Linked DNA regions of Cytobacillus sp. IB215665. The main gene of each other region encodes a partner of the protein of the gene in region 2 in a complex. Links are inferred from orthologs where the notes say so. Each region holds a gene or a part of one and is shown on either strand. Other genes may lie near its edges. The genes, in order: pfkA and rny.

Region 1 (15,995 bases), on a different replicon or contig from region 2:
CATTCTCCAATAACGTTAAACCACTTTTTGCAATGATCGCAACAGCCATTCCAGACAGTAATGCAATCCAAGCATATGGAGATTTAAGAGCTTCAACTAGTTGTTTAAACCCAATTTCACCTGTCGCAATAGGAACTAATACAGCAATTGTAATAATCGTTACACCCCAATTAATCCCCTTACCTTGAATATAAGGATATAGCTTTGAATCAAACCCAAGCAATTTTATTAGCAGTAGGACAAAAATAGCAATGATTAGTGATTGATTTTTTGCGATGATTCCAATTGCTAGTAAGATTAATAAGAATGCTGTTGCTTGAGTGAACAATGTAATCAATCCTCCTTGCTGCGCTCTACCAGGTCAATCATAACAAACAATTGGTAAATGTGAAAGAAACGCCATATAATGTATAAAATTCACAAAACTATCCTTTCCATTCTTAACCATATTATTATAAAATATTTATATGGGATAGGGGGGCTGTTTATTGAATCTTGAATATGTTTACCGTGGGCTACGCCTACTATTTGTATTAGCAGTAATAACGATTGGAATCATAGGATTTTATTATGTATCAACTGTTACATATCCGTTCATTATTGCGCTAATAATCGCTTATTTAATAAACCCGATCGTAAACCTCTTGGAACGTAAAGCAAAAATACCACGATCACTATCAATCTTTATTACCTTAATTTTATTATTCGGAATCATAGCAGGCTTAATTACACTATTAGTTGTCGAAATCGTTTCAGGCACAGAATATTTAGCTAAAGTTGTACCTGAACACTTTAACACACTAATGCAATATATTGAAGTGTTTATTGCAAGTAAAATCATTCCGTTCTACAACCAGCTTGCAGTGTTCTTTAAAAATCTAGATGCTGGGCAACAAGATACAATTATGCAAAACATTTCATCAGTCGGTACGAATATTGCATCAAGTGTCGGAGATTTCATCCAACAAGTACTAGAAAACATTCCAAACTTATTAGCTTGGGTTCCTAACACTGGAACAGTTGTCGTTTTTTCACTACTAGCTACTTTTTTCATAAGTAAGGACTGGGATCGTCTGTCTGGATTAATGAGTAAACTGTTACCTAGAAAAGCAAGAACTAGCGGTAAAAAAGTCTTTTTTGACTTAAAAAAAGCTCTTTTCGGATTTTTAAAAGCTCAAGCAACTCTAATATCGATTACCGCAATTATCGTATTAATAGGGTTGCTCATTTTGAGAGTAAATTATGCAATAACAATCGCTTTAATAATAGGTTTTGTTGATCTACTTCCGTACTTAGGAACAGGACTTATTTTAGTGCCATGGATCGTTTATGCAGCTGTAAGTGGTGATATATCTCTAGCAATTGGGTTAGGGATACTATATATCATCATCCTTATTACAAGACAAATTATGGAACCTAAAGTATTATCATCTAGTATTGGTTTAGATCCTTTAGCAACGCTCGTATCATTATTCATTGGATTTAAACTGCTAGGGTTTTTGGGGCTAATCGCTGGACCTGTTATATTGGTAATTATTAAAACCCTGCATAGTGCAAATATATTTAATGAATTATATGCTTACATCATAGGTAAAAAAGAGTCCTAAATAAGGACTCTTTTTTTACTATGGATAAATTTTCTACTAATATGCCTATTCCCTTGTGTTATCGTATAATCGTTATACTTCCACGGTCAATCATCCTTTTGATGATTTTGAGTAGGAATGGCTTTAAAATATTTCTAGTCAACGGAATTAGTAGCATAAAACCTATTGCATCGGTAATAAAGCCAGGGGTTAATAATACTACACCACCAACTAGTATACAAAGTCCATCTATAATTGCATCTCCCGGAGGTCGTCCGTAGCTCACCTGTTGTTGAAAATTACGTAATGTTTCCATTCCTTGCTTTTTAGCTAGCCATGCTCCTAAAACACCAGTTAATATAATTAAAACGATCGTCGGAAATATACCTAAAGTATTACCTGACAATATTAATAAGCCAATTTCTAGTGCTGGAACTATAATGATCAGTGCAATCATCATTTGCAACATTATATTGAGGTCCTCCAATCACCATTGTACAATATTGATCTATTTGTCCTTATTATACCTTAAAATAAAAAAAAGAGAAGGTATAACACCTTCTCCAGTAATGAATTTATAATACACTAGTTCTTCCTTCATAAATAGTTCCTAAGCCGCCATCAACAGTTATTTCATTTCCATCTTTAATAATCTTAGTCGCATTTTCCACACCAACGATGACAGGTATACCTAAGCTCAGTCCAACTACTGCTGCATGACTTGTAAGGCCACCTTCTTCAGTAATAATAGCTGAAGCCATTTCTAAAGATGACATCATATCAGCATCTGTACATTGAGTAACTAATATAGCTCCCTCTGTCATTTTTTGTTTAGCATCTTTTTGACTAGATACGACAACCGCTTTTCCAAATGCTGATTTACGACCTACACCTTGTCCTTTAGCAATAACATTGCCTACCACATGGATTTTCATTAAGTTGGTAGCACCTTTTTCACCAGTTGGAACACCTGCTGTAATTACGACTAAATCACCGCATGAAATAAGTTTAGAGTCTAATGATGCCTGGACAGCTACTTCAAGCATTTCGTCTGTTGAGTTCGCTTGTTTAGCCGTTATTGGATAGACACCCCAAGTAAGAGCAAGCTTACGAGAAGTAGATTTATCTCCTGTTACTGCAATAATTGGTGCTTTTGGACGATATTTAGAAATCATTCTAGCAGTATAGCCACTCGCTGTTGGAGCAATAATCGCATTAACTCCCAAATTAAGTGCAGTATGAGCAACCGATTGGCTAAGAGCATCAGGGATCGTTGGATTTGTTTGTTTACTACGCTTCGCTAAAATTTGCGAGTATTCCAATGCCGTTTCTGCACGGGATGCAATGCTGTGCATTGTACCTACAGCTTCTACTGGATACGTTCCAGCTGCAGTTTCCCCAGATAACATGATTGCATCAGTACCATCAAAAATGGCATTTGCAACATCACTCGCCTCAGCACGCGTAGGTCTTGGATTTCGTTGCATAGAATCTAACATTTGAGTTGCTGTGATAACAGGCTTTCCAAGCTCATTACATTTTTTAATAAGTTCTTTTTGTACAAGAGGAACTTCTTCTGCTGGTATTTCAACCCCTAAATCTCCACGAGCTACCATTAATCCGTCTGAAACCTCAAGTATATCGTCGATATTATCTACGCCTTCTTGGTTTTCAATTTTTGGTATAATTTGTATATTTGGTGCATCATGTTTTTCTAATAACTCACGAATATCTAGAACATCACTAGCACGGCGAACAAAAGAAGCAGCAATAAAATCTACACCTTGTTCGATACCAAAAATGATATCGTTAGCATCTTTATCAGTAATTCCTGGTAATTTCACCTTAACCCCTGGAACATTTACCCCTTTTTTATTCTTTAATACACCTTTATTTAATACTTTTGTTGTTATTTCCCCAAGTTCTGCATTAATTGCAATTACTTCAAGGCCAATTAAACCATCATCTAGTAAAATTTTAGAACCAACTTCAACATCTTCAATTAAACCTGGATAAGTGATAGAAAACTTTTGAGGTGTACCAATAACCTCTTCCATTGAAATAATGACTTCAGAACCATCAATTAACTCAATTGCACCACTTTCCATCGTGTGTGTTCTAATTTCCGGACCCTTCGTATCGAGAAGAATAGCTATATTTTTTCCAGTCTTTTTGGCTGCTTCACGAATATTTTTTATACGTGCTCCATGCTCCTCAAAATCACCATGTGAAAAATTCAATCTAGTTACGTTCATCCCTGTTTCCATTAACTCAACTAACTTATCTATACTTTCACTAGCCGGACCAATCGTACATACAATCTTTGTTTTTCTCATCAATTTCTACCCCCAATAGTAATTTTCTTTCTATATTGATAATTCTTTTGATAATTTATACATATCTTCATCAATATGATGTTGCTGTGCCAACGCTTCGATAATATCATGATCGACGAGTTTATTATTTTGAATACCGACAGCACGGCCACCTTTACCAGCCAATAAAAGCTCTACAGATTTCGCACCTAGTCGGCTTGCTAATACCCTGTCAAATGCAGTAGGTGATCCACCACGTTGAATATGTCCTAATACAGACACACGTGTTTCAAAGTCAGTTTCCTCTTGAATCTTATTACCGATATCAACACCACTGCCTACACCCTCTGCAACGATAATGATACTATGCTTCTTACCTCGTTCATGTCCACTTCTTAATCTATCAGTAATCTCATTCATGTCATAGTTTGCTTCAGGTATTAGAATTGTTTCTGCTCCACCTGCTAAGCCAGCCCATAACGCTATATCACCTGCTAACCTTCCCATTACTTCGATTACATAGGTACGTTCATGAGAAGTAGCAGTATCACGAATCTTATCTATCGCATCTATTACAGTATTTAATGCAGTGTCAAACCCGATAGTAAAATCAGTTCCAGGAATATCATTATCAATCGTTCCAGGTACGCCTACACAAGGGTAACCATGCTCAGTTAGCGCTTTTGCTCCTCTATACGATCCATCTCCACCAACAACAACAAGCCCTTCAATCCCATGCTTATTTAACTGCTCAATACCTTGTTTCTGCCCTTCGGGTGTTTTGAACTCTTCACACCTTGCAGAATAGAGCATTGTTCCACCTCGATGAATGATATCTCCTACGGAACCAAGTTCTAACTTTTTAATATTACCACTCATTAAACCAGCATAGCCTTGGTACACTCCATATACTTCAACATTATGATAAATGGCTTTTCTAACAACTGCTCTAACTGCCGCATTCATTCCTGGGGAGTCTCCACCACTCGTTAACACACCAATTCTTTTCATTACGTCTCACCTCATTTATTTGTATGAACGGCCTTGAGAAGAGAAGGCGAGATTTACAAAAAAATACATCCGACCTCCATCATCAGAACCTAAGTATTCTTAAAATAACATTTCATTACGATGAAAACAATATCACAAATGTGAAAAAAAAAGGAAAACGTGCATCCAAAATTGATTTAGGATGCACGTTGCATTATTTTACCTCTACGTAACCGTTTTCATAAGAAATTTGTCCGATAGTTTTGTATTTTCTATACCTTTCCTGAACCAAGGCTGCGGGATCTAATTCCTTTAGTTCACTAATTGATTGCTTTAAAACTACATCAATTAGCTTAGCTTGCTCATCAACATCTCGGTGAGCTCCACCTTTAATTTCAGGAATAATTTCGTCAATAACACCTAACTCCTTTAAATCTGGTGCAGTAATCTTCATCGATTCAGCAGCTTTTTTGGCTAGCGCTGCATCCTTCCATAAAATAGATGCGGCACCTTCTGGAGTGATTACTGAATATGTTGAATTCTCTAACATATGAATATGGTTTCCCACTCCAATCCCTAATGCTCCTCCACTTCCACCTTCTCCAATGACAATACAAACAACCGGGACTGTTAATCCAGCCATTTCAAATAAGTTCTTTGCAATCGCTTCACTCTGTCCTCTTTCTTCAGCAGCTTTCCCTGGGTAAGCACCTTTAGTATCAATAAAACAAACGATCGTGCGCTGAAATTTTTCTGCCTGTTTCATTAAACGTAATGCTTTACGGTATCCCTCTGGATGAGGCATTCCAAAATTTCTACGAATATTTTCTTTCGTATCTTTACCCCGTTGATGCCCTATAACAGTTACAGGAAGCCCATAATATTTTGCTATTCCTCCGACGATTGCACCATCATCTCCAAAATATCGGTCTCCATGACACTCCATAAAATTAGTAAATAAACGTTCAATATAATCTAACGTTGTTGGGCGATTTGGGTGACGAGCTATTTGAACCCGATCCCACGTTTTCATATTTCCATATATTTCACTTTCTAATTTCTTTAACCGCTGCTCAAGTTTTTCAATTTCAGCAGATAAATCTACATCAGAGTTTTGTGTAAATTCCTTCAGTTCAGCAATTTTTTTAGTTAGTTCAATTACAGGGCGTTCAAATTCTAACTCAGCTACCATTCCAAATCACCTCCCATATGTATGGATAGTACATTCTCTAAAGTTTCTTTCATATTTTGCCGATGTACTACAGCATCAAGCTGCCCTTTTTCCAATAAAAATTCAGCAGTTTGAAAATCCTCCGGAAGCTCTTCTCGTATTGTTTGCTCTATAATACGTCTACCAGCAAATCCTATTAAAGCACCTGGTTCAGCAAAATTATAATCTCCTAAAGATGCAAAACTCGCTGAAACCCCGCCGGTTGTAGGATCTGTCATTACAGATATAATGAGTCCTCCTTGATCACTAAAAAGTTTAAGGGCTGCACTTGTTTTAGCCATTTGCATTAAACTTAATACACCCTCCTGCATTCTCGCACCACCTGAAGTAGTAAATATAATAAAAGGTACATTCAGCTCCATGGCCTTTTCAATAGCAAGAGTAATTTTTTCTCCAATTACAGACCCCATACTACCCATTCGAAAGTGTGAATCCATAACAGCTATAACTGTTTTAAAGCCACTAATTTCTCCCTCACCAGTAACTATACCTTCGTTAAGACCTGTTTTGATACGATCTTTTTCTATCTTTTCTTCATATCCAGGAAAGTTTAGTGGATTATCTGAGATCAAGCCTTGATCATACTCACGAAAAGTCCCTTCATCTATCAAACTGCCAATTCTTTCGAAAGCTGTCATTCTATGATGGTGATCACAATTTAAGCATACACGTAAATTTTTGTTTAATTCTTTTGTATACATAATTTTTTTACAGCTTGGACATTTTGTCATGATACCTTCGGGCACATCTTGTTTTGCTTGCTCTGAGGGAATGGATGCATACTTTTTCTTTTTTACAAAAAAATCCTTAAGCATTGTGTAAATCCCCTTTACCAAATTCTATATACTACCTCTACTTTAACTAAATGTGATAAATAATTTTGTCAAAGTTTGTCATGCATCTATCGACAATTGTTTTACAGCTATGCTTTCATAAATGCTAAGTGCTAAGTCTACTTTTTCTTCCTCAAGTGCATTTATGAGTTCTGTATAATAGTCTAACGGAAGGTTATAAGAATGATATTCCAACTTATAATAATCAAATAACACTAGCCAAATTCTTAGCAGCAGCCTATTATTAGTCGCTTCTACAACCGTTTTCATAAATTGATCATGATCAAAGTTATTACCAGAAGTTAACGACTTCAAACATTGTAAATAGCTTTTATTACTTACTTTGCAACATAAAAAAATAGAATTGCGCTCAAGTAAATATTTTGTTTCTAGTATATCTTCTTTAGCCTTATCATCCTGTAAAATAAAGCTTCCAATTAACTCAATAAGGCTATGGTCACCAAATTCTTTGATGAACGTTCCTTCACCCTGTCGTGTTTCAATAATACCTAATAATTCTAACGCTCTCAGTGCCTCACGTACAGAAGAACGGCCTGCCTTTAATCTAACAGCAAGCTCACGTTCTGATGGGATTTTATCACCAGCTGTCAATCTATCTTCTGTAATTATGCATTGTAATTGATGAACAATTTCTATATAAACTTTTGACCTTGATGACATTATTATTCATTACCAATAATTGAAAGTTTGCGGGTTTTTTCTGCAATACTCTCTGGATCTAATTTGATACGTGCTACACCTGTTTCCATTGCAGCTTTTGCAACAGCTGCAGCAACCATTGGAGCTACTCTAGGATCAAATGGGGCTGGAATGACATAGTCTGCATGTAGATCTTCGTCTGAAACAAGTCTTGCAATCGCTTTAACAGCAGCGATCTTCATTTGCTCATTTATGTGTGTAGCACGAATATCTAGCGCACCTCGAAAAATTCCAGGAAAGGCTAAGACGTTATTTACTTGATTTGGAAAATCAGATCGACCTGTTCCAACAACCTTTGCTCCAGCTTCCTTCGCCTGATCAGGCATTATTTCAGGATTAGGATTTGCCATTGCAAATATAATTGGATCATCATCCATATTTTGAATCATTTCCTTAGTTAGTGCACCTTCAACAGAAACACCTATAAAAACATCAGCACCTTTGATTACATCGGCTAATGTTCCCTCCATTTTTTCCCGATTAGTGTACTTCGCTACTTCATTTTTTACATTGTTCATCCCGTACGATCTACCTTCAAATATAGCACCTTTAGAATCGCACATCACTATATCTCTTACACCAAAGTTATATAATAATTTGATAATTGCTATTCCAGCTGCACCTGCTCCATTAGCTACTACTTTAATCTCAGACATCTTTTTCCCAACTAATTTAAGTGCATTCACCAAACCGGCTACTGTAACAATAGCTGTTCCGTGCTGGTCATCATGGAAAATAGGGATATTCGTTTCTTTCTTTAAGCGTTCTTCAATGATGAAACAATTTGGAGCTGCGATATCTTCAAGGTTAACCCCACCGAATGTCGGTTCTAATAATTTCACTGTTTCAACAATTTTATCAACATCTGTTGTGTTCAAACAAATTGGAAAGGCGTCAACTCCAGCAAAGCTTTTGAAAAGTACGGCTTTCCCTTCCATGACAGGCATAGCTGCTTCTGGTCCAATGTTACCAAGCCCCAATACAGCTGTACCGTCAGAGACTACAGCAACCATATTTCCCTTCATCGTATATTCATAGACTTTTTGTACATCATCATAAATATCCTTACAAGGTTCTGCTACACCAGGTGAATAGGCTAAGCTTAAATCCTTTGCATTTCGAACAGGAACTTTAGATTTGGACTCTAACTTTCCTCTATGAATACTATGCATATGTAATGCTTCTTCTCTTAATGACATGTCATTTCACTCCTTAATGTACTACAAAGTTAGCGAAATATATAGCAAAAAACTACCTCTCTTACTGCCACGCAATGTACCTATTGTTTTATTAGCTACCGCTTCTTTCAATATGCTAATAGAACTCATCTCACAAACGACAGTAGATTGGTCTGACCAATGATACCTATACAATATAACATAATAGTGATAGAAGTAAAGAAGTATATCATTTTAAAACAACGTTTCTTTCACCCAATACCTTGGTCATCTGCTCTATACATTCTTCTGAAGGGTCTACCAAAAATTCTTCAGGTAGGCGAATTGTTCTTTGTTCCCTTTCATAATATATAAGTACCGCAGTTTCTCCAGGGAATGTTGATAATATATTTTTTATTTCTTGAACTTTCCCTTCAGCCATTTGTGTGTCTTCAAATCTCAAATAAAGAGACTTATTAGAAGATGACTTTATCATTTCATCCATTGTATAAACGGTTTTAATAATAATTTGTAGCTTTTCTAACCTTCTTTCACATTTCCCTTCTACGACCACGATACTGCCCTTGTGTAGAATATTACTATATTGTTTATAAACAGCCGGAAACGCAACCGCATCAACATCTCCTGAATCATCACTAAATGTATAAAATGACATTACTTCCCCTTTTTTTGTACGTATCACTCGATCATTTGTAATATATACACCTAATTTCACTAATTCATTTGATTTATTATCTGCAAGCTGATGAATTTTTTTCGTACGTATGGAGAAGAATAAATCTTCATACATAGTTGTTGGATATCTTGAGAGATAGAATCCAACAGCTTCTTTCTCCAGCTTTAACATTTGATCTTCGGATAATTCTGCAACTTGAGCATATTTTGGCTTGAGCATAAACTCCTCATGAAATAACTCAATTTGATCTTTGCTATCTGGTCTAACTAGTTCAGCATGCTCTAATGCAATATCTATACTAGCTAATATAGTAGCTCTGTTTTCTCCAAACTCATCAAAGCAACCTGCCATTACTAATGACTCTATCGTTTGTCTATTAATTTGCTTCGCGGAAGTTCGTATGCAAAAATCGAATAGATCACTAAACTTTTTTTGTTTTCGGCTACGAAAGATTTCTTTTAAAGCAGCTCCTCCAACATGGTGAATAGCAGCTAGTCCAAACCTAAGTCCATGTTTTTCAACTGAAAAACCAAAGAAGCTGTGATTTATGGATGGTGGTAATATTTTTATGCCTTGCTGCTTTGCTTCTCTAATATAGGAAGCGAGCTTATCATCCTTACTTATGACGCTTGTTAAGATTGATGCATAAAAATAGATTGGATAATTTGCTTTTAGATAAGCTAAATGATACGCAATCATGCTATATGCAACTGAGTGACTTCTATTAAATCCATAATTAGCAAAGCGAACTATTAAATCATAAATAGAATTTGCAACCGACACAGAGTATCCTTTGCTAACGCTGCCATTGACAAAGTGTTCCCTTTCTTCGTCTAATACATCCTTTTTCTTCTTTGATACTGCCCTTCTTAATAGATCCGCTTCACCTAACGAAAATCCTGCCATTACCGCAGCAATTTGCATAATTTGTTCTTGATACACAATCACACCGTACGTCTTAGCTAATATAGACTCTAAATCAGGATGCGGATATGAAATTGGAGACTTATTATGCTTCCTGTCAATATAAATCGGTATGTTATCCATTGGTCCAGGTCTATATAGTGCATTTACAGCAACAATATCCTCAAAGCTACTCGGCTTCAATCTTTTGAGCACCTGCCTCATGCCTTCGGATTCAAGCTGAAAAACACCTGTCGTTTGCCCTTGACTAAGGAGAGAGTATGTGACCTTATCATCCATTGGAGTTTGATCTAGGTTAATGTTATTCCCAGTCTTTCTTTCAACCATAGTTATAATATTTTCTATCAATGTAAGGTTACGTAAGCCTAAAAAATCCATCTTTAGTAGACCAATATCCTCTAAAATATCCATTGGATACTGTGTTAAATATACATCTGCATGACCTTCTTGAATGGGAATGATATTCGTTAATTGTCGATCACTTATAATTACACCCGCAGCATGAGTAGATGTATGTCGTGGTAAGCCTTCTATTGTTAACGCTATTTCATATATTCTTTTCGCCACATCGGTTTGTTGTATACGCTCCCTAAACTCAGAAGATTGACGATACGCCTCCTCAAGTGTGATTCCTTGCTTCATCGGTATTTTTTTAGCTAAAAAGTCCACTTCTTTTGGTGATGCCCCCACTACTCTTCCGACATCACGTAATGCTGCTCTTGCACCAAGCGTACCAAATGTAATGATTTGAGCGACATGTAATTGCCCGTACTTATTCTTTACATAATGGATCATCTCGTCACGACGGGTATCTGGAAAGTCAATATCTATATCAGGCATCGTAACCCTTTGTGGATTTAAAAACCTCTCAAACAACAACTGATGCTTTATTGGATCTATATTAGTTATGTATAAGACATATGCAACTAGCGAACCAGCGGCAGACCCTCTCCCTGGACCTGTTAGGATACCGTTATGTTGCGCATACTTCATAAAGTCCCAAACGATTAAAAAATAATCGCTAAATTTCATTCTATTTATAATTTCTAATTCATACATTAGGCGGTCATAATGTTCGTCTGACGGCTCTAAATAACGCTCCTTTAACCCTTTCAAACATAAAGAAGCTAAGTAATCATTCGACTGCTTGCCATCTGGAACAGGAAACCTTGGCAATTGCGTTGTACCAAGTGCTATCTCAACATTACATCTATTAGCTATTTCAACAGAATTTGCTACTGCGCTTGGGTAGCTATTAAAAAGTTCAAGCATCTCTTCTGGACTCTTTAAATAATACTCATTTGAAGGTAGTTTTGATAAATGATCGTCTGATAATTTTACCCCTTGTTTAATAGCTGTTAAGCAATCATAAGCAATAGCATCTTTCTTTTCTGTATAATGTACATCATTTGTTGCAACAACACTGAGATCAACATCTTTACTTAACGTTACTAGCTTTTCAGTTAATTCCCGATCATGTTGTCTATGTTGTTGAATTGAAAAGAAAAAGCAATTATTAGCAAAAAAACCTTTGTAGAAATTAGCACGTTCTCTTGCTTTTTCAACCTCATTATTAAGTAACAATTGTTCTATTTCACCATGACGACCAGGTGTAATTGCAATAAGATCTTGTCTATAATGGTGCAGCCATTTTAATGGAATACCGTCCTTCGCCTTTGTTAATACTGTACTACTAATTTTCATTAAGTTTTGATAGCCACTGTTATTTTTTGCGAGCAATACTAAGGGATAAGTACTAGGCTCATCTGAACTTTCATTTACAAGTACAGATACCGTAAGACCAATGATAGGTTTTATTGAGTGCTTTAAACATGTTTTATAAAAGGAAACAGCTCCGTACATGACATTTTCATCTGTTAATGCCAAAGCACTAAAGCCGTGACGTTTTGCTTTTATAACTAAACTTTCAATTGATGCTGCACTATTTAATAAGCTGTACGCACTTTTTATTTGAAGGTGAACAAAAGACATAGAAACCCCCACCTTATCATCATTACTTTTAGAGTTCATTTATAAATAACCCGAATTAAATGCACTTGTAGACTCAGGTTCATTTAAATACGTAGCTAACTTAGTCATCGAATGACAGAAGCTGTTGTTTCTTTTTTTGTTAACAGAATATAGAACTTCCATACAAGTACAGTTTTGTTCCTTGCTTCATTAAAATCCCTCTATTAATAATTATATTTGTTGTAACCAAGCTATACAAATCAAAAACATATTTCCTAATGTTTGTCCATATACATGTATCGAAAGGATGATGAGTATGGAATTAAAGGAAGCATTTATCCCAATGTTTATAAAAAGCTATTTTATAGCCTTCGGTGTTCTACTCGGCGGGGCTTTAATTGGTGGTTTAGGAGCATTTATATCTGGGCAACCACCCTTAACTGAAATGTTTCGTCTGTCAAACAGATTAAAGATATGGGCATTAGTTGCGGCAATTGGTGGAACATTTGATGCGATTTATAGCTTTGAGCGCGGCATATTTTCTGGAGAAACTCGTGATGTATTTAAACAAATTCTACTTATTGTTTCAGCTATGGGGGGCGCACAAACCGGGACGGAAATCATTCATTGGTTTACACAGGAACATATATCACGATGAGGATCCCGCCACATTTTCAATTGCCGAATTGGCAGCGTTTTTTTGCTGGGGTAGCTATTGGAGCCATTATTAGCTGGCTAGTTTTTTTATATATGTTTGGCGTTTTACAGGAAAAACAAGTTAGTATGATTGATCGTCAGCAAAAAGAAATTATCAAACTTAATAATGACATAAAAATTTGGCAGGATGATTATCGGGAGTTAAATGAAAAGAATAAAAAACAACTCACTTTACAAGAAATAATAATAGACATCACCGCACATGAAAAATTTAACTTAGATCAAAATAGCATCATTTTTATTCAGGAAGAGATAAGAAAAGAGCTAAGTTCTTTGCTTGCGAAAGATATTGAAACAGTTTATAAAAATAGTACTTTGTTAGAGAAATCAATTGAAAACAAACCATTTACAATTAATGAAAAATCATACCGAGTAAGAATAAAAAAGATTGGATATTTCACAACATTATATATTCATGGAACGATTGAAATCGTTAAATAAGCAAATAACAGGAATGAGTGAGATTCATTCCCGTTATTTTATTCAGCACAAACCTTTTCTAAATCTGCCAACACATCATTAATAGTATCCCAAGAATAAATTGATGCCCCTGCAGCGAGTGGGTGCCCCCCACCATTGTATTTCTTCGCTATCCCATTTATCACAGGCGTTTTCGAGCGTAGACGTACCCTAATTACATCTTCCTCTTCAACAAAAAACACCCAAGCTTTTATCCCTTTAATATGTCCGATTGTACTTACCAATTGAGAAGCTTCCATGGGAGTAACCTCAAATTCATCTAGCATTTCTTTCGTTATAATAACAGAAGCAGCACCATTTTCTGACACAGTAAGGTTTTGAAACACATAACCATTTAACTTTGCAACATTTAGTTTCGTTTCGTATAGCTTATTATAAAGATTATTAAGTGAAAAACCATATTCAATTAGTTCACTTGCATACTTAAAAGTTATTGGGTTCGTATTAGGAAACATAAACCTCCCAGTATCTCCTACAATACCAGCATATATTAACTCTGCTGCCTGTTTATTTAATACTAATCCTTCGTTTTTACCATATTTATAAAACTCATAAATCATTTCACTCGTTGAACTTGCACTTGTATCTACCCAAATAATATCACCATAAGGTGTTTCATTAGGGTGATGATCTATTTTAATTAGCTTCTTTCCTAAAGAATACCTCGTATCATCAATTCTTTCTTCATTTGCAGTATCACATACTATGACGAGAGCATCATTATATGTCTTATCCGTGATGTCATCTAATCTACTTAAAAAGTTCAAAGACTTTTCCTCATTACCTACTGAATATACTTTTTTTTCTGGAAAAGACGCTCTAATGATTTCTGACAACCCACATTGGGAACCGTATGCATCAGGATCAGGGCGAACATGCCTATGAACTATAATTATGTCGAACTGTTTTATTGCTTGCAGTATTTTATCTTTCATTAGTATCTCCTAACATTCAATGGTTTTCTTTATCATAACATGAAAGGGCTTAGCATAGTTAGTTGTAGCTTTTTAGGCTATTAATCGCTAAAATAATAATGGACAAACATGATGGAGGTTTAACTGCATGCCTGTATTCGTTATATTTATCGTTTTATCTATTTCATTTTATTTATTTTATAAAATAAAATACTTCAGAACAAAAAGGCCGATTGAACGTCAGTGGATATCTGCAAAATCCAGTATTGCACTTGGTACCTTCGTTTTATTATTTGCAATTAACCAACTAATATTATTCCCAACAACGATTACATTCATTGTTGGTACGATATTGATATTGTTTGGTGGAGGTAGTATATGGGCAGGGTATCGAGCGTATAAATATTTTTTACCACTAGCGATTAAAGAAGCTGAAGAACTTAAATAAAGGATGAAAGCGGAGATAGCATATCTCCGCTTTCGTTTAATACTTGGGCATTACTATATAACCTTTCAAATTTAATGTAAGGTGTTTATATTTAGTAGAATTCGGTCGTCATAAATATTCTTTCAAACTTCTAACCTCTTCTGCCTTATTACTTCAACAATAAGGTAAAGCACTTATACTTATTTATGACCGGTCAATAAGTTGACACATCATTAAAGCTTTTCCAACAACTACCCCTTCGTTGTATACTTCTACATCTACTTTCCCGAATTTACGACCAACTTCTAAAACCTTTGGACGTATTTCAATCATACTCTCTATTTGTACAGGTTTGATGAAATAGATTGTAATGTTTTCTACAACTATATCTCCTTTTTTAAAAGAACGAAGAACTCTATTAGCAGCTTCCGTTACGATTGTCGTAAATACACCGTAAGAGATTGTTCCAAGATGGTTTGTCATTTGCGGTGTCACTTCACACCGATACAGTTCACTTTCTTTTGAACTAGTAGATATGTTTACAAAATGACTCGTCACTAAATCATCAATCGTCTCCCCGATCTGAGGTTGTCGTTGAATCATTTGTAATGCTTTTAACACATCTTGCCGACTAATTATACCTTGAAGCTTATTTGATTGATTCACAACAGGGAGCATTTCAATCCCTTCCCAAACCATCATATGAGAACATGATGCTACTGACGTTTTTCCACTTACGTTCAATGGATTTTTCGTCATTATTTTCTCGATCACCGTGTCATTGTTACTTCCCATAATGTCTTTGGCGGTAACCATGCCTTGAATTTTCAATTGTTCATCAACTACTGGGTATCGACTATGTTTCGTCTCAGTATTATATTCATACCATTTTGAAACCGGATCATCCACCTTTAAATAAATGGTATTTTCGATAGGAGTCAATATATCTTCAACTAACACAATTTCTTTTTTAATTAATTGATCATATATGGCTCGATTGATCATTGTTGCAACAGTAAACGTATCGTAACTA
Region 2 (16,181 bases):
GTATGGAAATAGCTAAGAAATTAGCAGAGGAAGGTTATTCATTATATGTACATTATCATCAACGCAAACTAGAAATTGACAAGTTGATTAATGGAATAGAACAGCTAGGCGTACATGCTATTGGCATTCAAGCGGATTTGTCATTATCAACTGGTCCAAATCAGCTACTTGAACAAATAAAACATGATATAGAAATCGTCATACATAATAGTGGAAATAGTTATTTTGGACTCATCACTGATATGGATGAACGAGATATTTCAGCAATGGTCCAACTGCATGTTACTAGCCCATTTACTATTACGAAAGCGTTATTACCAACTATGATTTCAAACAAAAGAGGTAATATTGTTTTTATTACATCTATATGGGGAATAACAGGGGCTTCATGTGAAGTACTCTATTCTATGGTTAAAGGTGGACAAAACACATTTGTGAAAGCATTGGCAAAAGAAGTTGCTCCAAGTGGAATTAGAGTGAATGGGATTGCACCTGGCGCAATTAATACTGCCATGCTAGACATTTTTTCGAATGAAGAAATTGAAGGTATAGAGGAAGAGATACCTTTAGGACGGGTTGGAACGCCACAGGAAATTGCGGATACCGCATTATTTCTAATTTCAAAGAAAGCTTCGTATATCACTGGTCAAATTTTGTCTGTAAATGGTGGGTGGCATTGTTAATATCATTGCTACACATATAGTAATCTATATGTGTAGCTTTTTTTGTACAGCTTTTTTCATAGCTGCTTTATTGGCTAAAAAGTTGCAACAAAGCTATGGAGAAGAGACCTTGCATAAAGTTCACTTAAATGTCATAGCGAGTTTGTATAAATTTTTCCCATTGAAACAAACTATACATGACTAAACATGAAGGAGGCTTTTGTATGTCTGTGCTAGATAATTTTGAACAATGGAAGGACTTTTTAGCAGATCGACTTCATCAAGCACAAGAAAGTGGCATGAATCAAAACACGGTATCGGATATTGCTTATCAAATTGGCGATTATTTATCCAACCAAGTAGAACCGAAAAATGCTCAAGAAAAAGTACTAGCTGATTTATGGCACGTAGCATCGAATGAGGAACAGCATGCGATTGCGAATATGATGGTCAAGTTAGTTGAAGATGATGGGGGTAATCATTAAAGAGGGGGAACTCCTCTCTTTTTTGATTTGATTGTAACATTGGAAGGGTAAAACCGCTTCTTAGCTATTCTAGATGATGGTTCTGATTTTGTAAAAGAGGTTGACAATGATATATACTTTTCACTAATGAGTAACCTGCTACATATATCCTCAACAAAATTGTAAACAGGACCATTTATTAATAAATGGCTGTTTTATCAGAGAATGTTGTTTGTTAAAGAAATAAACATTCCCCAATAAACATACATGGAATTATTTATTCTGTAAAATTATGGAAAGCATATAAAACAAGTTCTTGCGCTTATTATATGATATCAACCGTTACAAAGTTTTAAAAAGGAAAAGAGCCTGAATGATACAATAATTAGTATAAAAAGTAATTAATTATCATTGGGTATAGAATGCCCCTTTTATATTACATATAAATCATTTATTATAGTCTTATAGACTTATGTGTGATACGTAACTTAATATTTTTTTATAGTGCTGCATAGGGGGATTTGCATGCAAAAAAAAGAATGGTATTTAGAATACGAAATTCATAAAAATAGACCTGGCTTACTCGGGGATGTGTCATCTTTATTAGGGATGTTATCTATTAACATCGTTACAATCAATGGTGTTAAGGACCATCGACGTGGGTTATTATTGAGATGTGATCGGAATGAACAAATAGAGCGTCTTGCATCAATTTTACAAACTATGGATAATATAACAGTGACAAAAATACGTGAACCGAAGCTAAGAGATCGTTTAGCTGTTAGACATGGACGTTATATTCAAAGGGATGAGGACGATAAAAAAACATTTCGATTTGTCAGAGATGAGCTCGGCGTATTAGTTGATTTTATGGCAGAATTGTATAAACAAGAAGGTCATAAATTAATCGGTATACGTGGTATGCCAAGGGTTGGCAAAACTGAATCGGTCGTAGCAGCGAGCGTATGTGCAAATAAGCGATGGTTATTTGTCTCTTCAACATTGCTTAAGCAAACGGTCAGAAGTCAGCTCATTGAGGACGAATATAACGAAAATAATCTATTTATCATTGACGGTATTGTATCAACGAAAAGAGCTTCAGAACGCCATTGGCAGCTAGTTCGTGAAATTATGAGGCTTCCAGCTGTCAAGGTAGTTGAGCATCCGGATATTTTTGTTCGAAATACTGAATATACGATGGACGATTTCGATTATATTATTGAACTACGGAATAATCCTGAAGAGGAAATAACGTATGATCTCGTTGAACAACCACAAATGTTACAAGAATCTAGCTTATCTACATTTGATTTTTAGCAAATTGGAAGGTGTTTTCATTGACAGAACTAGGTAAAAGATTGAAAGAAGCAAGAGAAGAAAAAAATATTAGCATAGACGATTTACAAAAGTTAACGAAGATACAAAAACGTTATCTAATCGGAATTGAAGACGGTAATTATGATCGAATGCCTGGACAATTTTACGTGCGTGCGTTTATCAAATCGTATTGTGAAGCAGTTGAGTTAGATGCTGATGTTATTTTTGAACAATATGAAAATGAACTCCCGAGCTTATCTAATTCAGATTTACCTGGTCAGCTGTCGAGAGTACAGAGTCGTAAACAGATTTCCCCAACAACAACTTCAAAAGTGGCAGATTTGCTACCAAAAGTATTAACAGGAGTTTTTGTTTTCGGTCTTCTTATAGGGATTTACTTCATCGCACTGAATTTTTTAGGTAATTCAGATGGTACTCCAGCGCAGGAAAGTGGAGAAGACCGTGAAATTGTCGTTGAAGATAATTCAGAAGAAAATGATCCAGTTGAAGAGGTGGGCAGCGAGCCTGCAGCAGAAGACACTGATCAAGAAACTGATGTACAGGATGAAGAAGAGGACGAGCCTGAGCAAGCAGTAGAACAGGTGCTAGAATTAGTAAGTGTGCAAGGCGCTAATTCTTCCATGAAGTTATCTAATACAGAAGAATTTAATTTAGAGATTAAATCAACTGGAAATACTTGGATTACTCTTAGGAATGACCAAGGCGAACAGTTTTATTATGACTTCTTAAATGAGGATGACCAACCATTGTCCTTCGATATGAGCAAAGAAAATAAAATATCACTAAAGTCAGGCTATACACCAGTAACAGAAATATATATAAATGGAGAACTGGTAGAGTTTCCAAATGAGGGAGGAACAACCCAAACTATGGAAATCCTCTTCAATAATTAATAAAGTCATCATTTTGATGGCTTTTTTGACTTTTTCTGATATATTATTGTACATGTAAGTTATGAAGGAGGAAGAATTTGTGAATATACCAAATAAGATTACCGTTTCACGTATTTTGTTAATTCCAGTGTTTTTGGTGATTATGCTTGCACCGCTATCCTGGGGACAATTACAAATAGGCGGAGGAGAGATACCTGTTACTCATTTCATTGGTGCTATCATTTTTATTATTGCTTCCACGACTGATTGGATTGACGGATATTATGCAAGGAAATTTAATCTCGTCACCAACTTAGGAAAATTTTTAGACCCTCTAGCTGATAAGCTATTAGTGTCAGCGGCGCTTATAACACTCGTTCAGTTTGAATTGGCACCTGCATGGATGGTCATAGTCATTATAAGTAGAGAATTTGCCGTAACAGGTTTACGACTTGTTCTAGCAGGTGGTGGTGAAGTTGTTGCTGCAAACATGCTTGGCAAGATTAAAACATGGACGCAAATTGTAGCCGTTTCTGCATTGCTATTACATAATATTCCTTTTGAAGCATTGTCGATTCCATTTGCTGATATAGCACTATGGATCGCAGTATTTTTCACAATTTGGTCTGGGTGGGACTATTTTGCGAAAAATAAACATGTATTTGCTAACTCAAAGTAAACCAGCATATTGAGATGATAAGCCGAAGTAGTAAATTTTATGAGGATGAGACGGGTTTCCTTCTCATCCTCATAAAGTTAAAGGAACATAATGTAGCAGTCTTCAACCTGCTATAACACATGCTATTTTTACGGGGGGATGACATGAACGCTGAGATTATAGCAGTTGGATCAGAGTTATTATTAGGACAAATTGCGAATACAAATGCACAATTCCTATCGAAACAATTAGCAGAGCTAGGAATTAATGTTTATTTTCATACTGTAGTTGGTGATAATCAAGATCGGTTAAAAAGGGTCGTTGAAACAGCAAAGCAGCGATCAAAATTGATTATCTTCACTGGAGGGTTAGGCCCAACAAAAGACGATCTAACTAAGGAAACGATGGCATCTATGCTAAAGCAACAGCTAGTCACACATGAACAATCACTTAAAAGAATTGAAGCGTACTATGAAAAAGTAAATCGTAAAATGACAGACAATAACAAAAAGCAAGCTGTTATTCTAGAAAATGCAACGGTATTGCTTAATGACCATGGGATGGCACCGGGAATGGCTATAACGAAGGATCAAGTTACATATATGCTATTGCCAGGCCCTCCAAAGGAAATGCAACCAATGTTTTTGAAATACGGGACAGAATATCTCAATAACCTCTTAGGTGTTCGTGAGAGAATCATATCTCGCGTATTAAGATTCTTTGGAATTGGTGAGTCAAAGTTGGAAACTGAGATTGAAGATTTGATTGATAAGCAAGTGAATCCAACGATTGCTCCGTTAGCATCTGACTTTGAAGTAAAACTTCGATTGACAGCTAAACATTCCTCAGTAGACATAGCTAATGAGCTTCTTAATGATACAGAACAAGAAATACTAAGTCGTGTTGGTCAATATTTTTATGGTTATGAAAACACCTCACTATTAGAACATGCGGTAGCTGTTTTACAAGAAAAAAAAATGACGATATCTAGCGCTGAAAGTTTAACTGGAGGCATGTTCATGAGTGAGTTAATAGCTGTTCCTGGTTCTTCATCTGTAGCTAAAGGTGGAATTGTAGCTTATACGAATGATATGAAGGAAACATTACTCAATGTTAACCGAACGACACTTGTACAGGAAGGTGCCGTCAGTAAAAAATGTGCACAACAAATGGCTGAGCATGTGAGGAAATCATGTAACTCTGACTGTGGAATTAGCTTTACTGGAGTTGCTGGACCACAAAGCGTGGAAGGTAAAGATGTAGGAACGGTCTTTATTGGGCTTTCGATCAATGATCATCCTACAGAAGTCTATTCATTGAAATTGGCTGGTTCTAGACAAATGATTAGAGAAAGAGCTATTAAATATGGATACTATTATTTACTCAAACAATTGAAAAAATAATAAGCTATGGGCTACCCAACTTTTGTAGTTTCTTTGAATTAAAATATACACACGAATATAATTAGTACGATGTGCATCTTTGCTACTATAAACCGATGACTGTTTAGTAAAACGATATCTATACCTGCTATTTAAGTAACTATAAGCAACAAAGTATACGAAAAGAGCCTAAGTTTTAGATCCCCAAATCTACTTTACCCAACAATGTTCTAGTTTGCTGATTGAATTCACTTTTGAATAAAAAAACGAATAGATGTTCGTTTTTTGCTTGGCAAATGTCCAAAAACAAGGTATAGTATAAGTAGTAATGGAGATGAGGAGGAATAAATGTGAGTGATCGTCAAGCTGCATTAGATATGGCGTTAAAGCAAATAGAAAAACAATTTGGTAAAGGATCAATAATGAAGTTAGGTGAGCAGTCGGAACGTCAAATCTCTACCGTTCCTAGTGGTTCATTAGCATTGGATGTTGCACTTGGAGCAGGTGGTTATCCACGTGGTCGTATCATTGAAATATACGGACCTGAAAGCTCTGGTAAAACAACAGTTGCACTTCATGCGATTGCTGAAGTGCAAGAACAAGGCGGTCAAGCTGCATTTATCGATGCTGAGCATGCGTTAGACCCTATTTATGCACAAAAGCTAGGTGTTAACATAGAAGAACTATTGCTATCTCAACCTGATACAGGTGAACAGGCGTTAGAGATTGCTGAAGCACTTGTAAGAAGTGGTGCTGTTGATATTTTAGTCATCGATTCAGTTGCAGCGCTCGTTCCAAAGGCTGAAATTGAAGGGGAGATGGGAGACTCTCATGTTGGCTTACAAGCACGTCTTATGTCTCAAGCCTTACGTAAGCTCTCAGGAGCAATAAATAAATCTAAAACGATTGCTATTTTCATTAACCAAATTCGTGAGAAGGTTGGTGTTATGTTTGGGAATCCGGAAACTACACCTGGTGGTCGTGCGTTAAAGTTTTATTCTTCAGTACGTTTAGAGGTTCGTCGAGCTGAACAACTGAAGCAAGGAAATGATATCGTAGGTAATAAAACGAAATTAAAAGTAGTAAAGAATAAAATAGCACCTCCGTTTAAAATAGCCGAGGTTGATATTATGTACGGTGAAGGAATTTCCAAAGAGGGAGAAATTCTTGATATGGGCTCTGAGCTCGATATTGTCCAGAAGAGCGGATCTTGGTACTCGTTTGAAGGTGAACGTCTAGGGCAAGGGCGAGAAAACGCTAAACAATTCTTAACGGAGAATGCGGACATATCAAAACAAATACACGAACAAATTCGAGAACACTACGGCCTTAACAATACAACAGAGCCGGTGGGCGACGATTCTCAAAGTGAACTCGAATTAAAAGAGTAAACAACATAAGCTCTAAAAGAAGGATACTACATGAAGTATCCTTCTTTTTCATTTACGCTGTTTTCGTATTAATAAAAAAAGCTAAACACAAATATAGCTATCGATCGGCGCATCATTTCTTATCAAAGATTATGAAAGTCATATAAAACTCATCAGTTATTTAAATGTAAGTGAAAAAATACAACAAAGTTTACGAAAAGTGCCTACATTTATCATTAGTTCTATTCAATAGCTTTCAACAACAGGACATAGTATGGTAAATCATCTACCAGTTTATAAGGTGGTAGGACTAAGGTTTGCAGAAAGTCTGTCGCTGTTCAAGTCAAGGTTTGTGCGCTCTCTTCCAATATTAAGGAAAGATGGCAGTGGCAGGCCTTGACAATAAAATTACCCACCTTTACAATTAGTATGTATATTATACATGCTTGTTAATATTACAATTGTTACTATTAAGAATTTTTTCAAACAAAATTGGAGGACAGATAGGAAGAAGGAGCGATCGGTTGGTGTCAGGTGCAAGTGCAATGAAATAGTTGCCACGTACTTATGAAGCACACGATGAAATTACTTGTGTAGGTATTTAACAATAAATTACCAACGATATTGAGTAAATTCACAGTCTTTTTCCAGGCTTATAACAGCCTCTAGTATTGGAACTTGAAAAGCCATTGTGCATGTTGGAATTTATTAAGGGAAAAATTACATGCCGACAGTTTGAATCTAGCAAGAAACAAGTATATAGCAAGAGGAGGTGAAATGATGGACAATCTCAATCCCATTATAATCATCGCCATTTTGCTTGCCATAGTCGGTGCAGTTGTTGTTCTTTATATCTCACTTGTTCGTAAATCTAATGAGGCGAAAATCACAAGCGCAAAAAGCGCTGCTGAACAAATTATTAACGATGCAAATCGAGAGGCTGACGCGCTTAAAAAAGAAGCGCTTCTTGAGGCAAAGGATGAAATCCACAAACTTCGAACAGAAGCAGAAAAAGAAATTCGTGATCGAAGAAGCGAACTAAAAAAACAAGAAAATCGGTTAATGCATAAGGAAGAGAATCTTGATCGTAAGGATGAATCTTTATCTAAGCGAGAGAGTGTGTTAGAAAAAAAGGAGGATTCTCTAGGTCAAAGACAACAGCATATTGAAGAGATGGAAAGCAAAGTGGAAATGATGTTTAACAAACAACGTACAGAGCTTGAACGTATTTCTAGTTTGACACGTGAGGAAGCGAAACAAATCATTCTTAGCAATGTTGAAAAAGAGCTTGCACACGATGTTGCGATTACGATCAAAGAAGCAGAAAGTCGCGCTAAAGAAGAAGCTGATAAAAAGGCAAAAAACATTTTATCATTAGCCATTCAACGTTGTGCGGCTGATCATGTAGCGGAATCTACAGTTTCTGTCGTAAATCTGCCTAATGATGAAATGAAAGGACGTATCATTGGTCGGGAAGGTAGAAATATTCGAACTCTAGAAACGTTAACAGGTATTGATTTGATCATCGATGATACACCTGAAGCAGTGATTTTATCTGGCTTCGATCCGATTCGACGTGAAACGGCTCGCATTGCTTTAGATAAGCTTGTTCAAGATGGACGTATTCATCCTGCTCGTATTGAAGAAATGGTTGAAAAATCGAGAAGAGAAGTGGATGAATATATTCGCGAAATTGGTGAACAAACGACATTTGAAGTAGGTGTACATGGACTCCATCCAGATTTAATCAAAATATTAGGTCGACTTAAGTACCGAACGAGTTATGGTCAAAACGTGTTGAAGCATTCAATGGAAGTCGCATACTTGTCAGGGTTGTTGGCAGCTGAGTTAGGTGAGGATGAGTTACTAGCTCGTCGAGCAGGCTTACTTCATGATATTGGTAAGGCTATAGATCATGAGGTTGAAGGTAGTCATGTTGAAATTGGTGTAGAATTAGCTATGAAATACAAAGAGCATCCAATTGTTATTAATAGTATAGCTTCACACCATGGTGATACAGAGCCTACTTCTATTATTGCAGTATTAGTAGCTGCTGCCGATGCATTATCTGCAGCAAGACCTGGAGCAAGAAGTGAAACACTTGAAAACTATATAAGACGTCTCGAAAAGCTTGAAGAGATTTCTGAATCATTTGATGGTGTTGAGAAATCATTTGCAATTCAGGCTGGGCGTGAAGTTCGAATTATGGTTAAACCAGATTCGATTGATGATCTGGAAGCTCATCGATTAGCTCGTGAGATTAGAAAGAAAATCGAAGATGAGCTCGATTACCCAGGTCACATAAAAGTGACAGTGATTCGGGAAACACGAGCTGTCGAATATGCAAAATAAAGTGGTTTTTACCACTTTATTTTTTTTGTTTTGGCAAAACTGATAATAAATTGTACAAATATAAAGGGGTCGAAAAAATGAAAATTTTATTTATTGGAGATGTAGTTGGCTCACCAGGAAGAGATATGGTTAATGAATATGTTCCTAAATTAAAAAAGAAATACTTTCCTTCAGTTACTATTATTAATGGTGAAAATGCAGCAGGGGGTAAAGGGATAACTGAAAAAATATACCACGGTTTTATTAAGGCTGGAGCACAAGCGGTTACACTTGGTAATCATACGTGGGATAACAGAGATATATTTGAGTTTATTGACTCTGCGAAATACATGATACGCCCTGCAAACTTTCCAGAAGGTGTACCAGGTAAAGGCATCGTTTATATCCCTTGTGAAGGTCGTGAGGTTGCCATTATTAATATACAAGGAAGGACATTTTTAAATCCAAATGACTGCCCATTTACAAAAGCTGATGAATTAATTGAAGAAGCAAGAAAGCGAACTAAAATCATTTTTGTAGATTTTCACGCGGAAGCCACGAGTGAAAAACAAGCAATGGGTTGGTATTTAGATGGAAGGGTATCTGCTGTTGTAGGAACGCATACACATGTGCAAACGGCCGATCATCGCATACTACCTCAAGGTTCTGCATATATAACTGACGTAGGTATGACAGGTCCATATGATGGAATATTAGGTGTTGACAGAGAAGCAGTTTTGAAGCGTTTTTTGACTAATCTCCCTGTTCGGTTCGAAGTAACCGATGGAAGAGCTCAACTTAATGCTGTAGTCATTGATATTGACAACAAAACTGGTAGAGCTAAAGGGATTAACCGTATTATTATTAATGATGATCATCCATACTTTGATTAAATTTTTATCATTAATTGTATAAACTTTGATGTGTATATGTGATTGGAACAGTCTTTAGAGAAGAAAAGATACCCCGTTTGCTAGATCTACATGTGTTTATAACTTGGTACGTAAGCTAAGGCTCTTTTCGTCAACTCTGTCGCTGTTGTTATCAAATTAGTACCATTAAAAGTGGTTATATATGTTAGTCATTGTTGTACAGAAGAAAAGGTGCCACGAAGGCAAGATGTATTCGTACTTATATCTTAGAACGAAAAGCAACAATCAATGCGAAGTCATCCTTTCGTCAATTTTGTTGATTTTTCAAATAGGTAATATGTGATTGTTCGTTCTTACATAAAACAACTGTAATGAAAACGTATTTATTTCTTAAACCGTATATTGATTTTGAATTCGAAAAGGGATTTATCCAGAGTTGTTGATTTGCTAGTCATTTGGCTGTAATAAAAACCTATTTTCCTAACCTTGTTTCTCCAGAAATTAAGATTTTTGTGAATTTTTTGATAAAAGATTAAAAACTTGCAGGAATACTATATGTGACTACTGAATATAGTATCAATGGGCTTATATATATACAAAATGTTCTACTGAACACTTATCATTCACAGTAAAAAACAAGGAGGAACTAGGAATGGAAATATTAAAGGTTTCAGCAAAGTCTAACCCTAATTCTGTGGCTGGTGCACTTGCAGGAGTACTACGAGAAAGAGGGGCAGCAGAGATTCAAGCGATTGGGGCAGGTGCATTAAACCAAGCAGTGAAAGCGGTAGCGATAGCAAGAGGTTTTGTAGCTCCAAGTGGTGTTGATCTCATTTGTATCCCAGCGTTCACGGACATCCAAATTGATGGAGAAGAACGGACGGCAATCAAATTGATTATTGAACCTCGCTAGGTTCATTGTTAGAATTTTACTCTAGAAGTTAGCATAAACCTGTTTGCGAATACTGCAAACAGGTTGTTTTTATACTGTGAAGAAAATACAGTTAGCCACGCTGCTATTCATTGTACAGGTGATACGATCGTAAAGATGGACACATGAGTCCCCATCCTCAGTTGATATGATATACGCAAAGAAGAAAAGATGCCAAGTGGGATTAGTTTATATACATGTAAGATGTTCTTACGAAAACCGTCGATAATGCCGAGAAAACTCTTATGATAAAAGAGGAGGATTAAGAATGAACATTTTTGATGCACATTGCGATGTTTTATTAAAGATGTGGCTCAATCCATCTATTTCATTCGAAAATGACAAGTCATTACATATAACTTACGAGCAAATGGTTGCGACAAAAAGTAAAATACAATGCTTTGCGATTTACATTCCTGAATCTGTCAGTAATATAGATAAATTTGACGTCGCATTAGAAATGATAGATATATTTTATAATCAAATCATCGCTAAATATGATCATATTAAACTAGTTAAAACAAAACAAGATATTAATACCTTAAATAGTAATGAAATTGGTGCTATGTTAACGCTTGAAGGGTGCGATTGTATAGGGTGGAGTATTACTAGGTTAAAAACTCTCCTCCAGCTAGGTGTTTCTTCTGTTGGTTTAACATGGAATTATGGCAATACTGTAGCTGACGGTATTTTAGAAGAGCGAGGAGCTGGTCTTTCATCATTTGGAAAAGAGGTTGTTCAAACATTCAATGACCAAAAAGTATGGACAGATGTCTCTCATTTATCAGAGCAAGGATTTTGGGACGTAATGGCATTAGCGGACTATCCAATTGCATCACATTCGAATTGTTATAAGCTTTGTGACCATCCGCGCAATTTACATAACGATCAAATTACAGCTATGATCGAGAAAGATGGCATGATAGGTGTTACCTTCGTTCCACAGTTTTTATCCGTACACGGTCATGCAGGCATAACAGATATATTGTTACATGTAGAACATTTATGTTCTTTAGGCGGAGCTAAGAACATAGGGTTTGGTTCTGATTTCGATGGCATTTCTACAACAGTAAGAGGTATGGGAAACTTTAAGTGCTATATGCATTTAATTGAAGAATTACATAAATATTATAGCGATGAGTTAGTAAGAAGTTTTTTATATCAAAATTTTGTAGAACATTTACCTGAATAATAAATGATTTTTTAGAAAACAAAAAAATTATTCATATAATCGACAAATTTTATGTTGAAACACTTGCAATTTTTTGATTATAGGTCTAGAATTGTAAGCGTTTAGTACATCCAAACATTTCATAATTGTTATTCATCAAAAACATTTTAGATTGCCATGTAAGTGTCTTGGTTGGAACGTGCTATAACAAATTGTACATGTTCAAAAGGGAAAGAAAATGATGAAGGTACCAATAATTTACTTGTATGCGCTTTAAATGTGTAAATACAAAATGAGCGGGTATGAGGAGAATATCAAACCATTGTATGACTGATACTTTTTGAACATTCTCAAACAAATGCTGTTAAATATATAATATTGAACGTATTCCAAAGGGGTGTAAGACATGATCAATCAACTTTCATGGAAAGTTGGCGGACAACAAGGGGAAGGTATTGAAAGTACAGGAGAAATTTTCTCAGTAGCGTTAAACCGATTAGGGTATTATTTATATGGGTATCGCCATTTTTCCTCACGTATTAAAGGTGGTCATACGAATAACAAAATTCGCGTTAGTACAACTCAGGTTCGTGCTATTTCTGATGATTTAGATATACTAGTAGCATTTGACCAAGAAACAATTGATGTTAACTTTAGTGAGTTACGTGATGGTGGGATTGTAATTGCTGATGCAAAGTTTAACCCGACCATTCCAGATGATTCAAAAGTAGCATTGTATGCGGTTCCATTCACGGAGATTGCAACTGATTTAGGCACTTCGTTAATGAAAAATATGGTTGCTGTAGGTGCTTCTAGTGAGCTACTTGATATTGACACGAAGGTGTTCTTTGAAGTAATTGACGAAAAGTTTGGCCGAAAAGGTCAACAAATTGTCGATAAAAACATGGAAGCAATTCAAGCAGGCGCTGATTTTATGAAGCAACAGCTCGGTAACAGTAATAAAGAGATGAAAATTGAAAAAGCAGATGGTAAAAAGCGTCTGTTTATGATAGGTAACGATGCGATTGCATTAGGTTCATTAGCTGGAGGGGCTAGATTTATGCCTGCATATCCTATTACACCAGCTTCTGAAATAATGGAGTATTTAATTAAAACGCTACCTAAATTTGGTGGAACAGTTATACAAACTGAAGACGAAATTGCTGCTTGTACAATGGCAATTGGTGCTAATTATGCGGGAGTAAGAACTCTAACTGCGTCAGCTGGACCTGGTCTATCGTTAATGATGGAGGCAATTGGACTATCTGGTATAACTGAAACTCCACTTGTTATTGTTGATACACAGCGCGGAGGGCCAAGTACTGGATTACCGACTAAACAAGAACAGTCAGACTTAATGGCAATGATTTATGGAACACATGGTGAAATTCCAAAAATCGTTATGGCCCCAAGTACAGTGCAGGAAGCATTCTACGATTCAATAGAAGCATTTAACTTAGCAGAAGAGTATCAATGTCCAGTTATTCTTTTAACAGATCTGCAACTGTCTCTTGGAAAACAAACAGTAGAGCCACTTGATTATGATAAAATTGAAATTCGTCGTGGTAAACTTCAACTTAATGAAGAATTACCTGAATTAGAAAATAAAGCTTACTTTAAGCGTTATGAAGTAACTGAAGATGGTATTTCACCACGTGTTGTACCAGGAACGAAACATGGTATACATCATGTAACGGGTGTTGAACATGCTGAAACTGGAAAACCATCTGAAGATGCAGAAAATCGTCAATTACAAATGGATAAAAGATTCCGTAAACTTGATAAGTTGAAATTTGATACACCCGTCTATAAAAACGTTCAACACGAAGATGCTGACTTGTTAATCGTTGGTTTTAATTCCACACGTGGAGCGATTGAAGAAGCGATGACACGTTTAGAAGAAGACGGTATCAAGGTGAATCATGCACACGTTCGTTTAGTGCATCCATTCCCAACTGATGAGATTCAACCGCTTATTCAAAAGGCGAAAAAGGTCGTTGTCGTTGAAAATAACGCTACAGGTCAACTTGCAAGTATTATGAAAATGAACGTAGGATTCGGAGAGAAAATAACATCAGTCTTAAAATATGATGGAAATCCATTCCTGCCACATGAAATACACACAAAATGCAAGGAGATGTTCTAAATGGCGACGTTTAAAGATTTTCGAAATAATGTCAAACCAAATTGGTGTCCTGGGTGCGGTGATTTCTCAGTTCAAGCTGCCATTCAAAGAGCAGCTGCGAATGTTGGCTTACAACCTGAGGAATTAGCAGTAGTATCAGGTATTGGATGTTCAGGGCGTATTTCTGGATATATTAATTCATACGGGTTCCATGGTATCCACGGTCGTTCTTTACCTATAGCTCAAGGCGTGAAGATGGCTAACCGTGATTTAACTGTCATCGCTTCAGGTGGAGATGGAGATGGCTTTGCCATTGGTATGGGGCATACAGTACATGCGATTCGTAGAAATATCGATGTAACATACATTGTCATGGACAATCAAATTTATGGTTTAACAAAAGGTCAAACATCACCACGTAGTGAAGTAGGGTTTAAAACAAAAAGTACACCGAAAGGTTCAATTGAATCTTCCTTATCGGTAATGGAGATGGCATTAACTGCAGGAGCTACATTTGTTGCACAAAGTTTTTCTACCGATTTAAAAGAGTTAACTTCATTAATTGAAGCTGGAATTAATCATAAAGGATTCTCGTTAATTAATGTATTTAGCCCATGTGTTACGTACAATAAAACGAATACGTATGATTGGTTTAAAGAAAATCTAACAAGTCTAAAAACGATTGAAGAATATGATCCTAACAATCGTATGACAGCGATGCAAACATTGATGGAGCATAACGGTTTAGTGACTGGATTAATCTATCAGAACAACGAGCAACCATCATACCAAGAGTTGGTTTATGGCTATAGTGAAGATCCGTTAACAAATGCTGATTTAAGTATTAGCAAAGATAAATTCGATGAACTCGTAGCAGAATTTATGTAATTTGACCATTAAGAAAAGCAACAAAACACTAGCGGTTTTGTTGCTTTTTCTCTACCTATAAATATGTGGTTAATTTGTAACAAAGCTTTGTTTTTATTGTTTATTATTTGTATTACCATTATACTATGATAATGTGTGTAAGTATTTTTAGATTTGCAGTGATATGTACGAAAGGAGATATATAATGAACGAAAAGCAACGCTTAGAATCACAGCAAGTAAAGCAACCTAATCCTTCGGACAAAAAATCCGCCAAGGATTATAGTCAGTATTTTGATAGTGTTTATCAGGCCCCGTCTTTATCAGATGCTAAAAAACGTGGTAAGGAAGATGTTCTTATCCAGCGTGATTTTGAACTGCCAGAGGACATGATCGGAATAGGTACTGGGCGTAAGTTTTATATCCGAACTTATGGCTGTCAAATGAATGAACATGATACAGAAGTCATGGCAGGTATTTTACTAGGATTAGGCTATGAATCAACAGATACAGTTGATGATGCTGATATTATTCTATTAAATACATGTGCGATACGAGAAAATGCTGAGAATAAAGTATTTGGTGAACTTGGTCATCTTAAGCATTTAAAAAAGAACAATCCTAACGTATTATTAGGTGTTTGCGGATGTATGTCGCAAGAAGAATCGGTTGTCAATAAAATATTACAAAAACACCATCATGTTGATATGATATTTGGAACTCATAATATTCACCGATTACCACAGATTGTTAAAGAAGCTATGCTTAGCAAAGAGATGGTTGTTGAAGTATGGTCAAAAGAAGGGGATGTTATCGAAAATCTCCCGAAAGTGCGTAAAGGGGATATTAAAGCTTGGGTCAATATTATGTATGGCTGTGACAAGTTCTGTACTTACTGTATCGTGCCATATACTCGTGGAAAAGAGCGCAGTAGACGACCTGAAGACATTATTGAAGAAGTTCGTCACTTAGCTAGGAATGGTTACAAGGAAATTACACTCTTAGGCCAAAATGTGAATGCATATGGTAAAGATTTGGAAGATATGGACTATGGGTTAGGAGAATTAATGGACGAACTAAGAAAAATTGATGTTGCTCGTATCCGTTTTACTACTAGCCATCCTCGTGACTTTGATGAT

What was found.
Region 1: rny (region 2) and pfkA share a complex: the UniProt entries of both Bacillus subtilis proteins name them as parts of the possible RNA degradosome complex. The link is inferred for Cytobacillus sp. IB215665 from one-to-one orthologs.

What each region holds. Positions count from the first base shown.
Region 1 is NZ_JAXBME010000002.1:4,509-20,503, reverse strand. Bases 2,933-5,737 are described here. They hold pfkA (6-phosphofructokinase), read right to left. Parts: upstream 4,913-5,737; coding sequence 3,953-4,912; downstream 2,933-3,952. Other genes in these bases: accA (acetyl-CoA carboxylase carboxyl transferase subunit alpha), read right to left, coding at 5,106-5,737; pyk (pyruvate kinase), read right to left, coding at 2,933-3,922. Also shown: SLH52_RS02150 (DUF441 domain-containing protein), read right to left, coding at 1-328; sporulation integral membrane protein YtvI, read left to right, coding at 489-1,607; SLH52_RS02140 (FxsA family protein), read right to left, coding at 1,666-2,055; more of pyk, read right to left, coding at 2,162-2,932; more of accA, read right to left, coding at 5,738-6,083; accD (acetyl-CoA carboxylase, carboxyltransferase subunit beta), read right to left, coding at 6,077-6,937; SLH52_RS02115 (FadR/GntR family transcriptional regulator), read right to left, coding at 7,016-7,636; SLH52_RS02110 (NADP-dependent malic enzyme), read right to left, coding at 7,639-8,874; dnaE (DNA polymerase III subunit alpha), read right to left, coding at 9,083-12,445; SLH52_RS02100 (YtrH family sporulation protein), read left to right, coding at 12,741-13,082; sporulation membrane protein YtrI, read left to right, coding at 13,079-13,582; SLH52_RS02090 (bifunctional oligoribonuclease/PAP phosphatase NrnA), read right to left, coding at 13,621-14,556; SLH52_RS02085 (YtpI family protein), read left to right, coding at 14,684-14,983; SLH52_RS02080 (CBS domain-containing protein), read right to left, coding at 15,167-15,995. UniProt on the Bacillus subtilis protein: Catalyzes the phosphorylation of D-fructose 6-phosphate to fructose 1,6-bisphosphate by ATP, the first committing step of glycolysis.
Region 2 is NZ_JAXBME010000004.1:378,949-395,129, forward strand. Bases 6,822-9,812 are described here. They hold rny (ribonuclease Y), read left to right. Parts: upstream 6,822-7,526; coding sequence 7,527-9,098; downstream 9,099-9,812. Other genes in these bases: SLH52_RS08145 (TIGR00282 family metallophosphoesterase), read left to right, coding at 9,176-9,812. Outside these bases: ymfI (elongation factor P 5-aminopentanone reductase), read left to right, coding at 1-683; SLH52_RS08110 (DUF3243 domain-containing protein), read left to right, coding at 887-1,147; SLH52_RS08115 (DUF3388 domain-containing protein), read left to right, coding at 1,652-2,443; SLH52_RS08120 (helix-turn-helix domain-containing protein), read left to right, coding at 2,464-3,357; pgsA (CDP-diacylglycerol--glycerol-3-phosphate 3-phosphatidyltransferase), read left to right, coding at 3,437-4,015; SLH52_RS08130 (competence/damage-inducible protein A), read left to right, coding at 4,159-5,397; recombinase RecA, read left to right, coding at 5,727-6,767; more of SLH52_RS08145, read left to right, coding at 9,813-9,970; stage V sporulation protein SpoVS, read left to right, coding at 10,602-10,862; SLH52_RS08155 (dipeptidase), read left to right, coding at 11,149-12,072; SLH52_RS08160 (2-oxoacid:acceptor oxidoreductase subunit alpha), read left to right, coding at 12,458-14,197; SLH52_RS08165 (2-oxoacid:ferredoxin oxidoreductase subunit beta), read left to right, coding at 14,198-15,064; tRNA (N6-isopentenyl adenosine(37)-C2)-methylthiotransferase MiaB, read left to right, coding at 15,249-16,181. UniProt on the Bacillus subtilis protein: Endoribonuclease that initiates mRNA decay. Initiates the decay of all SAM-dependent riboswitches, such as yitJ riboswitch. Involved in processing of the gapA operon mRNA, it cleaves between cggR and gapA.